DNA from 3 places in the Kiloniella antarctica genome. Region 1 is predicted to be linked to each of the others. Evidence: riboswitches for the same ligand, from Rfam matches in the RefSeq annotation. Region 1 holds a riboswitch; each other region holds the start of a gene.
The links. A riboswitch is a leader RNA that binds a small molecule or an ion and turns the genes downstream of it on or off. The one in region 1 is predicted to bind cobalamin.

Region 1 (4,807 bases):
GTGGATCATGAGAACGTAGTCGTGTGAGTGTGGCATCATCGATGGTCGATCCGTTGATGTCTGAAATGATAAGAGAGAGATCTCGGATGTTATTTTCTGAATCAAGTAGTCCAGGTTTTTCCTGTCCAACTGGGCCATAACGCAGTAATTTCATCTGTTTCAAATCCCAATGTTTTTAAAATAAAGCCTATTATTGCCAGTGTCTGTTATTTCCAGATTCTGAAATATTTTAGCCAGTAATAGGGTTTTTGGCGACAAGAAGGATGTTTTGTGTCTGACAAATACCTGTGACGTATAGGAACTAAAGAGTAGAGCAGGGGTTGGAGATATTACCCCCTGCTCTAATAAACTGCCTTTATGGGGGGCTTACCGCTTTAAAAGTCAATGACAACATCTCCAAGAGGATTAGAACAACAGGCAAGGACGTAGCCATCGTCGATTTGCTCCTGAGTGATTCCACCGTTGTGCATCATATGAACGTCACCGGAGATCTTTTTGACCTTACAGGTCCCGCAAACACCGAACTGACAGGCACTTGGAATATGCAGGCCTGTTTTTTTGGCGGCGGTTAAGATGGTGTCGGATTCTTTGACCCGGGTATCTTTTTTTGACTTGCTAAACGTCACAGAAGACTTGGCGTCATCATCAATAATAACGTCATCGTGGTCTGGGCGATCTTCCTCTTCGATAATCGGAGAATCAAAACTTTCCTCGTGGTAATGATCCATGTCGAAGCCAGCAGTATTTAGGATGTCGCGTACGGCTTGCATAAAAGGTGCAGGGCCACAGCAGAAAATTTCACGTTCTTGATAATCGGATGAAATCAGCTCTAACATCAACTGGTTGACTCGACCTGTATAGCCCGTCCAGCTGCCATAAGGATCAGGCTCTTCGCAGACAAATGCGACCTTAATGTCACCAACCCGTGCACTCATACTCTCCAGCTCCTGACGGGCAATGATGTCCGATGGTGTCCGGGCGCAATGGATGAAATGGACATCGGTGTGGTTGCCGTAATCGAAAAGCCAACGCGTCATTGAAAGGGTCGGGGTGATGCCTGCACCGCCAGAAATGAAAAGGTATTTTTCAGCCATATAGTCATGCAAGGTAAAGAGACCCGCAGGACCATGAGCCTTGATTTTATCGCCTTCTTTAAGGTTTGCATGAAGCCAGTTGGAGACGTAACCACCTTTTGTCGCTTTAACGGTAATTGAAATGGAAAGCGGACGAGAAGGGCTTGAGGATAGTGTATAGGTTCTCAACACGGGCTTGCCATCAATCTCCAGCTCAAGAGTAATAAACTGCCCTGGCAGATAACGGAACCAGCTGCTGTCATTCGTTTGAAAGCAGAATGTCTTCACATCGTGAGTATCTTGCAGGATCATCACGCATTCAAGCATCTGTGAGTGACTATCCCATTGTGTTGTTGTGTTAAGTTCTCTGATTGCCTGTTTGACAGCCATTTGTTGAATTCCCAATTCATGCCTTTTCGGCATACTCATGCGGTCGCACTTAAGTGCGACCTTGTTATTAACGGTTTGTGTGTTTGAGTGCAGAAGCTACTACTGGCTGGCGATGGCTTTTAATCTTTCGGGATCAAACAGCTTGCCCAACATGTCGGAGCTGTACCAATTGATGAAATTGATTACACCAAACTCTGCACTCTCTGCGTAAGGACCTGGTTGGTAAGCTTTTGAATTAATGCCCAATTGATTATTTTCTGCCAACTCTCGATCCTGATGATTAGTCGCGTTCCAGACTGCGACCATTTTTTCGATGTCGTAGTCTTCACCTTCGACCGCTTCTTCGTGTACGATCCACTTGGTCGTGACGAGTGTTTCTTGTGGCCCAACAGGCATCACGCGGAAGATTACAGAGTGATCCCCCATAAAATGATTCCAGGTGTTGGGAAGGTGTAGTAGTCGCATGGAACCCATATCAGGGTCTTCCAAGTCACCCATAAGTTTTTGGCAAACCTGGGTGCCATCGATTGTCATTGAGACTGAACCTTCAGCAAGAGGCATACGAACAGCACGATACTCTAGATTGTGAGGGGTGCTTTCGTGAGTAATGCCCTGAGCGTCCCAGTCACGGGTTTTCTTGGCCACGAGTTTTTTAAATTCAGGTGTTGCGCGAGGATCATCGGTATTATCAAACTCGAGAAGCGTGTTAAGTAATTCGGGATGGGAGCCGTTGCAGTGGTAGCACTCACGATTATTTTCTATCACCAATTTCCAGTTGGCTTGCTCGCGAATGGTGACTTCGTGCGCAACCTTTGCCTTTTCCAAGCCGTGAGGTTTCAGAAATGGTTCAACGGCTTTTTTAAAATGATCAAAAGGAGGAGGGCTTTCTGCAAGACTGACAAAAATCATGCCGCCCGCAATGCCAATATGTGCTTTTTTAAGCGGAAAATCGGCTGGCTTAAAACCTTCATCCATGTTGCCGGCAAAAAGAAGATTGCCGTCGAGGTTGTAAGTCCATTGGTGATAGGGGCAGACAAGTTTAGCGGTATGACCTTTTTCTTCGAGACAAACCTTTGAGCCCCTGTGTCGGCAGGTATTATAGATGGCATGAACTTCTTTGTTATCGTCTCTGACAATAACCAGTGGATCATCACCAATGGAAAGAGTAAAAAAATTACCTGGCTTTGGGATGTCGCAAACCAAGCCTACAAAAACCCAGGATTTACCAAAGATGTGCTTCATGTCGAGTTTAAAAAACTCTGGATCGTTATAAAACTCTCTGGGAAGACTATAGTTCTGCTTTTTGTCCCGGAGCTGATCGAACATCTTGTCGTGGGTTGATATACTCATCTCTTGGTCCTATTCACCATTCTTGGCTCCCCTTGTTAGGGGTTATGCTTGCAGCTTACGGTGAGATAAAGAAACGCTACTTGGCGATAGCAGTGCTTAAGCACAGACTATTGCTTTAATATCGTTCCAATCGCCCTCCGCGATTATCGACTTACCTCAGGCTGGTTTCCGGACTCGAGAGGAGGCTTATCACCGCAATTCGCATCCTTCCCAGGGGGAGCCCCAGTGGTTTTTTGCGAATCTAATCCTCTCCTACCGTTGCGGGGGCAGTGTCGGATTTGCGCTATAGATTTGATCGCGCTTACCGACTTCCCAATTATTCACCTCAAATTAATATTTTGATTTTTGGGTGACACCTGGAGGAGTTGTCATTTTATGTTATCGACAGGAGAAGTTTTATTAAAATACACAGTTGATTCGCCTTAAAAAGCGACTGGCAGAACGACGTTTGCGACACTACTGTTTATGGCTGTAATTATTGGTCGTTGCTATGGTAAAAGTGGTCGTGATTTGTTTGATTGATTTGGATTATTTGTATGAATTCTCGACATGTTGGTATCACAGATGAATTGCAGGAGTATCTTTACAATTTTGGAGTTCGAGAAGACCAATTGTTGGAACGCTTGAGAAACGAAACTCTGGCAATGCGTTTTGGACATATGCAGGTCAGTCCAGAACAGGGGCAACTCCTTGCGTTTTTGATCAAGCTTCTTGGGGTTACATCGGTTTTAGAGATTGGTGTTTTTACTGGATACAGTAGTTTATGTATGGCGCGGGCACTCTCGAATGATGGTGTCTTGATGGCTTTAGATAATCAAAAACGTTTTACGGATATTGCCGAAGCTTACTGGTTAGAAGCCGGCGTGCTGGATAAAATTGAATTGCGGCTCTGCGATGCATTGGCCGAAATAGAGCGCTTGCGTCAAAAGGCTGCCCGGTTTGATATGATATTTTTAGATGCCGACAAAGAGCGTTATCCTGATTATTACGAAGCCTGTCTGGGGCTTTTATCGTCGGGCGGGCTTTTAATCGTTGATAACGTGCTTTGGTATGGAAATGTTGCGAAAGCTTCTGTAACAGAGCCTATTACTAAGGCCATTCGTGCCTTAAATAAAATCATCGTAGAAGACGAAAGGGTTGAGATGACAATGCTGCCCTTTTCTGACGGCATGACTTTAGTGCGAAAAAAATAGGAATGATTGCTAGGCGGCTAGATCCTTAAGAGCTTGCACGATTCGCGCAAAAGCTTGCTCTGCCCTGGAGCTAACATGACGCGCACGAAGCCAACCATGCATGAGGCCGGGCTCAATCACAGATCTTGCTGTACTGCCAGTTGATTTGAGTTTGTCGACAAAGTCAGGGCCATCATCAGAAAGTGGATCAAGCTCAGCCGAAGAGATGTAAGCAGGAGGCAGGTTGGAAAAATCATCAGCTTGTGCTGGAAAGATCTTAAAATCCTGTTTGTTTTGCTCGGTTGCAGGGTGACCAAGATAATAATCGATAAAAAGATTAAGATCAGGCGTACTAAAAAGGGGGGCATCTGCTTGTTGAACGCGAGAAGGCAATACTTCGCTTGAGAGCGCAGGGTAAATAAGAAGTTGTCCCTTTATCCAGGGAGCATTAAAGCCAAGTAAGTGGATATCACGGGCGATCATCGTGATTACCGCAGCTAAGGTTCCACCTGCTGAATCCCCACCAATCACCAAGCGATTGATATCTATGTCGAAAATTTTTGGAGCCTCTGTGACGGCTTGGTACACAGCCCAACAATCATCGACTGCTGCAGGATATGGATGTTCTGGGGCTAAGCGATAATCAACGGCGATCACCTGGACATTCGCTTGCTCAGCAAGATCGGCTGTGATGGAATCGTGGCTATCAAGGTCGCCAAGAACCCATCCCCCACCGTGGAAATATATCAAGGTTGGATGAAGGCCTATACGATTTTTTGGGCGATAAACCCGGATCGGAATATCACCATCCGGCCCTTCGAT
Region 2 (4,807 bases), 390 kb from region 1:
AATGTGAGTTTCTCTGAGCAAGGAGTGATTCTTCAAAGTTCTATCGATCATGAAATTTCCGTGTTGGCTGGCGAAGATATGCTTGAGACGATCTTGGAAAATATCATTGATAATGCATTGGAAGTTTCTCCGCGGGGAACAACGGTGACGGTCGAATTGATCAACGGCAAGAAAACCGCAGAACTTGCTGTGCGGGACCGTGGGCCTGGTGTCCCGGAAAGCGAGCTGGAGCGGATATTTGAGCGTTATGTGTCTTATCGTCCGCGCAAATCCAATCAAGATCTCGACGAAACGGCCAGTAGTAATAACCATATGGGGATTGGGCTCTGGATTGTCCGACGGAATGTCGAGGCGATTGGAGGCTATGTCCGTGCTGAAAACCGACAGGACGGGGGGCTATCCATCATTGTCTCTCTTCCACAAAACACCGATTAAAACTCTCTTCAAGAAGTAGGGGGGAGTTGATCGTGAATTATCCAATAGATCGAGCAAGTGCAGGGTAATACCTCAATAAAGTAAGTCCACGGGCCGCCATATAAATTGACATCGAGAACCAGAGACCGTGATTTCCCCATAAAGGTACGAAAATCCAACAGCTACCTAAGAATATAATCAAGCATTGGATCATTGCATTCCTAAGCTCTTTGGTTTGTGTCGTGCCTATGAATATGCCATCAAGTTGAAAACTTGTGACACTAATCATAGGCATTAAAATGACCCATGGTAGATAGTTATGGGCAATTTCTTTTACACTGTTGATATCGGTAAATAGGCCAATAATCATTGATCCTGAAAGATAGAAAATCAGAGAAAAAACGACCGAGGTAAGTAAGGCCATAAAGCTGCTGGCTTTTACGACATTTCGAAATTCGGTGTTGTCTTTTTTACCTTTGGCATAGCCCGTCGTTATTTCTGCCGCATGTGCAAAGCCATCCAGCCCATAAGCAGAAAAATACATGAATTGCATTAGAATTGCATTTGCAGCAAGTGTGCTGTCACCAAGATTAGCTCCAACACGTGTGAAGTAGGCAAAAGAGAAGATCAGACATAATGTTCGGATAAATATGTCGCGGTTTACCGTAAAGAGGGACCGAATATGGGATGCTTCAAGTACATTTCCCCACTTTATTTTTTGTTCGAGAAAATGAGAACGTTTCAGGATGAACCAAATTCCGGCAATGAGGCCAACAGCTTCTGCAATAACAGTGGCCAGCGCCACGCCCTCCACACCCCAACCAAGCTCAATAACAAAAAGTAAATCCAAGAGGATATTTACAGTATTGATTAGAACTTGAAGCAGGAAAGTTAAGCGTGGCTCCCCTTTTCCAATCAACCACCCAATAACGGCATAGTTTGCGAGGGTTACCGGAGCACTCCATATCCGTATGTAGCTGTAATCAAGGGATAGAGTACGAACTTGCTCGCTTCCGTCAATCAAATCAACACATAGCTTTAATAGGGGGGCTTGGAAAAGTATCAGCAGACAGCCAAGCATAATCGAGAGTACAAGCGGACGCAGTAACGAGGCCTGTTGCTCGTCTTTGTTTTCGGCACCAAAGGATTGAGCTGTAAAGCCAACAGTACCCATTTTAAGAAACCCGAAACCCCAAAATAAGAAGCTGAAAATTGTGCTCCCCACTGCGACACCACCAATATAAGCCGGATCAGGGAGATGACCCATCACGGCAGTGTCGACAGCCCCTAATAGAGGGACCGTCAGATTAGAGATGATAAGGGGGGTCGCAAGAACAAGAATGCGTTTGTATTGATCGGTCAAAAAAGCCTGCTGTGTCGATTGACAATAAAAAAGACGTCATGATTAGAAAAGGTCAGCCCCTTTATATGAAAACACAAGCCAACCTTTTCTATTTATCAGTAAAATCTTATTTTAAACAAGCTTATTGGCAGAGAGAAAAAGGAGGACAAAAAGACTCTTTAGATTAGACACAGTATGTGTTCGCCAAAGGTCGCGGTGTCTGCCTTCGTCTTTTTTTCAGTTGTGATATCTACGTTGGGATCTGGTCTTCCGTCGACAATTCGACAGGCGGGATTGGGGATACTCTGCTGTTTGTTTTAAAAATCCAAGGGTTTTGATCGCTCCTTCATTGGATTTTACTGCGAGATCCTCGTATTTATCCAGCAAGCGTTTGGCGGCTGATGCTGGATCAAGCTCGTTTGGGAGACTCAAAATCCAAGCCAGGATAGCGTCTTCGGCAGGCGTACGTTTGCAGCTGTCGATCATTACCATTTGATGGATAATCGACTTGGGGTCGTCATTGAGTTTTGTATGTGAAAATGTTTCAGTATGACCGATATCAGTCGTAAGAGTCGACATTGTACTATCTCCTCCGGTGCACCCCGCCCGGGTTAATGGTTGAACAATGCGATGGCAGGTCTCCTGGCTCATGGATCATCAACTTTTGTCTAATCCTTCCCGATCTCCTTGTTGAGATCAGTGGGCAACATGACAAAGTCTAACCACTTACAGTTGCGGGGGCAGCTTTGGACTCAATCCTTTCGGACGTCACCAAATTCCCTTTTCATCCCACAGGGGGAACCTCGCGATTTAGGAAACGTTACTTGAGGAATGGGGCGAGTGTCAATTGGTGGAGAGTGTTTGATCGGTAAATTAGAGAAGAAAGCCTCATCCGTTTAAGAAAGTGTCGCATATGTCATATTTGCTCTACTTGGTTTCAAATCGGACGTTAGGATTCTTGTTTCTTGATAGTGTAAAATAGTCGTGTCGCGATAGAGCGATTATCCAATGATTGTTTAGGAGTATCCGCAATAATCATTTGTGTCGGTGTCGGTGTCGGTGTCGATACATTTTTGGTGATGTTGTTGTCCGCGGGGGTGTTTTTAGTAATATTTTTCTTTCGTGGGCTCGATTTGGGCACGTTTTTGATAAGCTTGGGATCAGCCTCAACCTTGATATGTGTTACAGAAATGGCGCCGGGCTGTCTGGCCTTAATGGCGGCTTGCTTTATCGCCTTTTTTTCTAAGGCCGCAATTCGCATTTCTTTATTAAGACGATGTTTTTCATCCCTCCAAGCTTTAAGAACTTTGCGCCTGTAGGGAGTGCTAAATTCTTGGTTATATGAATGATAGCGTCCAACAGCAGAAGTCCATGATGGAGATTTTTTACGTAAATCAATGAGAAATTGAGCAGCATAGGCAACGTTTGTCTGTGGGTCGAAGGCGGCCTCTAAATTAGAAAAAGCTTTGGCGTGATGATGAAGGTTAACTTGCATACAACCAACGTCGATGTTCCTTACGCCCTTGGCCTTGAGCTTGCGCACCTCATTGATTGCAGCTTCTTTTGAGTGGAGATATCTGCCTTTCCCCTCTGCCATTACAGTCCAGGGCCAGGCAACTCTTGCCCCCTTTTTCTTGTCCCATTTTCCTGATTCGACCAAAGAAATCGCGCGGAGAAGGTGAAGCGGAATGGTTTTCTGCATTTCTGTTTTTGTTATAATGCCAGCACAGATGTCGCTATTACCTTTGATCTCTTGGGATAAGGCGTGCTGGCCCGTTAAAACGGTGGCCAAAAGACTTGCACTGAAAAATAAAACTAAATTACGGGGTACCATATTACTTCTCCTCTCCCCTCCTTCTCAGCAAGATATATGCCAGTATATATCTTGCTGTTGATCAAGCATCTTTATGATAGTCACTCTTGTTAGCTTGGCAGTGGATTTTTTGAGTTCTTAATCTGTTTGGATTGGCAACATTCTTGGGAGAATTTCCCAATGTGCCTTTGGGAACCGCCGGGTAACACGGCCTATATAATTTTTGGCTTCGTCTTCTTTGAATGCCAAAATTTTTATAGGTTCTTCATTTTTACGAATAAGAAAGTCTTGACGGTGCTCTGAGTGTAACATTCTCTCCTCCTTAGCTGAGGTCAAAATTTTGACGGGAAGTTCTGTACCTTCTTTAACAGTGCAAATATAAGGCCAGCGAGTTTGGAGAATCGGTTAACTATTGATTGCTATAGAAGTAAGGTGGGGAAGGTTTTTGCAGATAATTTCTCGATGGTATGATGCTTTAAGTGTTGAAATATTTAGTAATTATAAAATCTTAATATAAGTATTAAACGGACCCGTCGACGTCATTTTATCCTATACTCAGAGAGGGTGTTTTTTGGGAGGGCTTTGGTAATTAATCTTTGAGGGGGTCACTATATTTTGAAAGAACATTAATAGATCGGGCAAAATCTGCCATGCATGTCGTTTAATAAGGATCTTTATATCTAACCTTATTGGGCGCGATTTAATAGTCGAGAGAATTTACGTCTATGGTTCCGACCTTTAATACGATCTGCTCCATGAGAGATCGGATATCGTCTATCTCCGGGCGTCGTTCAATAGCTTCTTCGTTCATATATAAATGTCTGGAGATTTCAATTTGAAGACAGTTTATTCCCAAAGATGGCTCACCATAGTGTTGGGTTATAAAGCCGCCAGGATAGGGGGTATTGTTTAGCACCCGATAGTCTTTAGCCTTGAGAATAGATTCAACAGTTTTACCGATGATGCTTGAACTGGACTTTCCAAATCTGTCTCCAAGTACAAAATCGACTTTGGCGGGCCTTGGGTTATTTTTTGTCGCTTGGGTTGAGAGGATGGGCATGGAGTGACAATCGATGAGGATGCAAAAGCCAAACTTTCGTTTCGTTGTATCAACGAGTTGCCGTAAAACTTGATGGTAGGGCCAGTAAAATTTTTCTATCCGCTCTTTTGCTTCTGCAAAAGTGAGTTTGTCTTTATAGATTAGGGTATCGCTTGTCACGTTTCGCGCAATTGTACCT
Region 3 (4,807 bases), on a different contig from region 1:
CGTTATTTTTGAATGCTGTTTTTCATAAATTCTTTAGGCACTGAGTTGCATTAAATCAAAAACACCTCAGTGCCAAATCTCAAGAATTTTTACAGAGAAAACAAAAATTAAGGATGAGAAGTTCCATTTTCTGCATGGTCTTTATCGCCAACATTTATTTCCCCGACCATACCACTCTCATAATGTCCAGGGACATTACAGGCAAATTCAAGCTCGGCAGATTCAGGAAATCTCCAAATAATTTCGGCAGATTCACCAGGCTCTAATAGAACTGAATTTGGATCATCATGGCTCATCGCTTCGCCATCTCCCATTTTCATATCACGGTTAATTTTATCAACTTCCAACATGCCATGATCAATCATCATCATCATTTCTTTCTGATGTTCTTCATGCATTGCAGCCGTACCTATATTAAACTCATGTACGAACTCGCCAGAATTCGAAATTAGAAATCGTACGGTTTGGTTTTTATCTACTGTAATCTTTTCAGGTGTGAAAAAATTATCTTCAAGGTTAACTTCAATTGTCCTAGTTACTTGAGAGACATCCCCAGCTTTTCCAATTGTAGGTTGCTCTGAACTTCCGTGCCCAGCACCAGCCATAGCAAAAGAAGTTAATCCTATTGAAAGAATAAATCCGGTGAGAGAAGAAAGAAAGGCCTGACGGCTTGTTAAAGTATATTTCATCTGCAACTCCAGCAGTAATAGTATGATAAATTGATTTTTTGAGAAGTGGTGGGCGACAACGTCAAAACCTGTGATTTTGATAATTTTGACACTAAATATCGTGTCGAATGAAGCCGACCCGTTGGAGTTACAGGTACCGTGGTGGACGAAGGTCCACTGTTGGAGCTTGAGCAAGTAAAGACAAACTTTCGGTCAAGCTCCAAAGCGTGTACTGAAAGAAATTTACTCTTTTTTGATCTAATATAAGAGGAAATAATGTGTTCGAAGAACTACAATGAAATATCTGTTGGCAATCATCAGTAGAGTTCTGTGTATCAGAATTTTGTGAAATAGTGTTAAGAGTATCTTGAGAAGCCACCTCATGATGACTAGCATCGCCGTCATGATTAAAAGCACCAACTTCCACAACAGAAGCAGATAGTACTAAAATCAACATTATCATGGTGCGAAAAGTTCTAAACATTAATTTTACATAAGGTCAGACATTAAATTGGTCAAGATTTTTTTTCATATACCTATGATTTTCTTAAAATAGTAGATTTTTATATAAATTATATTTGAGTTACCTCCTCATTGAATAGTAAAATTACTATATAAATTACATTAGGTTTGTTAATTTTTTAAGAATTTTTCAATGAAATAAAAAGAATATCTGAAACAAGTAAAACATTTGAAGATCTATAGAACAGGAATGTCAGGTTCCTTTTATCAGTAGAATATGAGTAATGCGGTATGTCTTGCGTAATGAGCTTTTCGCAAATGATTTTGATCTTTGATCTAAATTCAGGCCCTAGATTCCCAGCAATAAATGCCAAAGGAATTGCTTTGTAATAATAACTTTCCGAATTAGATTTATGAAAGCATTCGTCTGATTTTTTTAGGAAAATCTTAAATTTAAGTGTAACAATACAAGGTGAGTTCTTATCTCTATCTTCACTTGAATAAGCAAAATTATTTTTTTCTATAGCTTTGCATGACCCATTGTTTATCCAATGCTCCAACCCAAAATCAGGGAGAGCTTTTAATATATTTATTGGTTCCATCAAATTCGTGATTTTGTCTTTGCTAACCGTTCGCCATATGACTTGAAGATAGGAGTTCATAATACACTTAATCTGTTTTCTTACGTTAAGAAATCATTTATTTTTTAGTTTTTACTGGAAAATACAAAGGACAATAAAATTCTGTGTCTTCAAAGAGAAGACCCCACCCAAAAAGGGCGAGATCTTCTCTAAAATGAGGGCTTTCACACCAAAGTTTTAGGTTACTTTGCAACATCCCCGGAATGTTTCCACAAAGCTCCAGAGGTCCACCCAAGAATAACCCAGAATATGGCGCTCACCACAATCGAAGCTGCAACAAATTGCCCTGCAAGTTCAGGCGGAGCATTCCCACCTATTTCTGTGGGTTGTGGAGCCCCGATAACATGGGGCAGGATAATTAAGAGAAGCCCAAGTAAATAGATCGGAGTCTTACTGCCAAAAATCATTACCCACAACCCCACACCGGTTGCAACAGACGTTGCTATCCACCAAGTTTGGCGAAGTGATAGGTCTGCGGCCATACTGCCAGGGACTTCAGGAGGAAGCCCTAGAGAAGGTGCCAAGGTAAAAACAGCAAAACCAGCCAAACCCCAAATTACACCACGCCGACCGGAAAGTTTCTCCCCGGAAAAGGTGAAACAAGCAACAAGAATAGCGGCAAAGCCAACGCCCGTCAGTATATTAGCCAATGAGGTAAAGAACGTACGCTCAAGCCTATTGTTAGGTCCCCATTCTTCCTGACCATCTTCTGAATCTGTATCGGCCAGATATATCTGGCCTTGAGTATCGCTGTGCACATTGGCCTTTTTTACCCCCCCTTGAGTAGCATCTTGTAAAAGAGTGTGGTGATTTTCTCCACTGTTTTCGTACTCTTCTGCATATAGGATAATTGGTGTTGTGGTGAATTCGTGTACAACAGACACAAGTATTCCTGCCACCAATCCGGCAATGATTGCCGTTGACATTATTCTTTTCAACATATCGATCTCGCTAACGGATATTTCTCCGTTTCAAAATTAATGGCAGGGAAATGCGTAAGAATGGCGAGTGTCATGTGCGGCATTGTGTAGACTTGCTGATTGGGCAAAGCCAACTCCATATACCATAAATATGCCAAACATCATTGCAACAGCAGCAGCCATAACAGCATTAGTGCGAGATTGTGAAACAACAGAAGACGCTGAATTTATTGATAAGTTCATAATTTTCTCCATGTACCGTTAACACCCGTCGGTAAGGTAACGTTGATAAGATCGACTGGTAGGTCTCCTGGCTTCCGGATCTTTATGGCAAGCTCCTTCCCAGCCTTGCGGCCAGTGGGTTTAACTTGCAATTCCCCGTATACAGTTGCGGGCGCAGCTACGGTTAAAAGTTCCCTGATGGGTAAACTCCTCCGTATTCCCTATTAACCCCCAGATATTTAACCTTTATGGGGGACCAGATACATATAAATATATATATCCCAAACTACTCATTTTTTGAAGTATTCGTCTACTTTTTTCTTATTATCACTAAGATAATACGCATTATACTCCGCTTATTTTTGTGTTATTGACAGAAAATAGAGTGATTTGAGCATAAATATAAAATATAGCTTGAGGACTGTACATGGTCACAACGGATCGAGGCGTAAGAATAATATCATTGGTGGTCTCTGTTCAAGCTGCCAGTATGCTGTGCGCAGCATTTATCAGACCCATTTCTCTTTGATATAATGGAATTTCTCTGGACCAAATAGAGACACAAAAGAGTGCTGGAACCACTTAAAGAAGACGTGATAAATCGTTACGTAGAGGCAACTTGCGAGGGGTATACCCAAAACCAAATTTCACCTTGATCCAGCTCAACAACAGGCACCTTTAATCCATGCTACTTTACACTAGAAATTCCCGGCAACAGGTAAAAGAAAACCTAATGTTGATATTTACAGATTACACTTATTAAACGAATACAATGAAATATAAAATTTTTGAAGAGTTTAAGAATATGAAAGTGAAAAACAAATACCAAATTATTTTTGTACTCGGATTTGTGGTACTGGTAGGAGGAGTTTTTGCTAATAACATAATTGAAAATATGTCTGATTCGGAAGGAATAAAAGTTCCTGAATTTTCTGTTATAGCCCAAAAAGGAAAAATTGCTTTCAATAACAGTTGTGCACAGTGTCACGGAAGCAATGGATCGGGAACAAGTAATGGCCCTCCGTTAATCCATAATATTTATAATCCAGGTCATCATGGCGATCAATCGTTCATACTGGCATCAAAGAACGGAGTACGACAGCATCACTGGAAATTTGGTAACATGCCGCCTCAGCGGCAAGTCCAGCTGGTAGACGTCCAAAACATCATCCGCTATATTCGTGAAATTCAAGAAGAGAATGGGATACTCTATCAGAAGCATACCATGTAAGAGAATATTCTAAAGGTAGAAACTTGATTGAAAATTTAGTCAAAATTATACAGGTATTAATGCTTTCGGATTAAAATATATTAAGATCTGAAATTTTTGTGCCCATATAATTTCAGACATTCTTATTCCAATCGAGATCGAAAGACTATCTTATGGCTGATGATACGACCAGTGAAGAAGAATTAGAAGTCGAGGCCCGACCTAAAGGTGGATTATCTGGTAAGAAGCTTGTCTTGTTCGTTGCCTTACCCATTCTAATTCTTGCTGCTGCTGCTGCAGGGGCATATTTCACAGGTATGTTTGCACCAAAAGAAGCTGTGGAAGAAGAAATTGTCGAGGAAGTTGTACCTGTAATTGGCCCTGCTGTATTTTATGAAATTCCTGGATTTTTAATAAATTTGATTCCCTCTGGAAATAGAGATCATTTTTTAAAAATCACGATTAGTTTGGAATTAGAACAACAGACGGATATTCCTTTAGTTGAAGTCGTCATGCCAAGAATAGTTGATAATTTTCAAGTGTATTTAAGAGAACTTCGAATTGATGATTTAAGTGGAACAGCTGGTATCCAACGGCTACGTGAAGAGCTGTTGATAAGGGCGAATTCAGCAACTACACCTATTAAAATCAAAGACGTGCTATTCAAAGAAATGTTAGTTCATT

Region 2: it holds a riboswitch for cobalamin, as region 1 does, so the genes downstream of both, ACFSKO_RS01210 (hypothetical protein) here and ACFSKO_RS03100 (aromatic ring-hydroxylating oxygenase subunit alpha) in region 1, are expected to answer to the same signal.
Region 3: it holds a riboswitch for cobalamin, as region 1 does, so the genes downstream of both, ACFSKO_RS18770 (CbtB domain-containing protein) here and ACFSKO_RS03100 (aromatic ring-hydroxylating oxygenase subunit alpha) in region 1, are expected to answer to the same signal.

What each region holds. Positions count from the first base shown of each region.
Region 1 covers NZ_JBHUII010000001.1:644,656-649,462, reverse strand. Annotated here, with positions in the region: gene ACFSKO_RS03110 (fumarylacetoacetate hydrolase family protein) at 1-154, opposite strand, end outside; gene ACFSKO_RS03105 (FAD-binding oxidoreductase) at 375-1,463, opposite strand; gene ACFSKO_RS03100 (aromatic ring-hydroxylating oxygenase subunit alpha) at 1,563-2,813, opposite strand; cobalamin riboswitch at 2,956-3,188, opposite strand; gene ACFSKO_RS03095 (O-methyltransferase) at 3,350-4,006, shown strand; gene ACFSKO_RS03090 (alpha/beta hydrolase) at 4,016-4,807, opposite strand, start outside.
Region 2 covers NZ_JBHUII010000001.1:251,693-256,499, reverse strand. Annotated here, with positions in the region: gene ACFSKO_RS01220 (sensor histidine kinase) at 1-435, shown strand, start outside; gene ACFSKO_RS01215 (MATE family efflux transporter) at 473-1,777, opposite strand; gene ACFSKO_RS01210 (hypothetical protein) at 1,994-2,335, opposite strand; cobalamin riboswitch at 2,372-2,576, opposite strand; gene ACFSKO_RS01205 (transglycosylase SLT domain-containing protein) at 2,706-3,590, opposite strand; gene ACFSKO_RS01200 (hypothetical protein) at 3,708-3,881, opposite strand; gene ACFSKO_RS01195 (N-formylglutamate amidohydrolase) at 4,270-4,807, opposite strand, start outside.
Region 3 covers NZ_JBHUII010000013.1:30,112-34,918, forward strand. Annotated here, with positions in the region: gene ACFSKO_RS18755 (cupredoxin domain-containing protein) at 108-689, opposite strand; gene ACFSKO_RS18760 (hypothetical protein) at 817-1,152, opposite strand; gene ACFSKO_RS18765 (CbtA family protein) at 1,954-2,712, opposite strand; gene ACFSKO_RS18770 (CbtB domain-containing protein) at 2,749-2,934, opposite strand; cobalamin riboswitch at 2,975-3,189, opposite strand; gene ACFSKO_RS18775 (c-type cytochrome) at 3,686-4,144, shown strand; gene ACFSKO_RS18780 (flagellar basal body-associated FliL family protein) at 4,297-4,807, shown strand, end outside.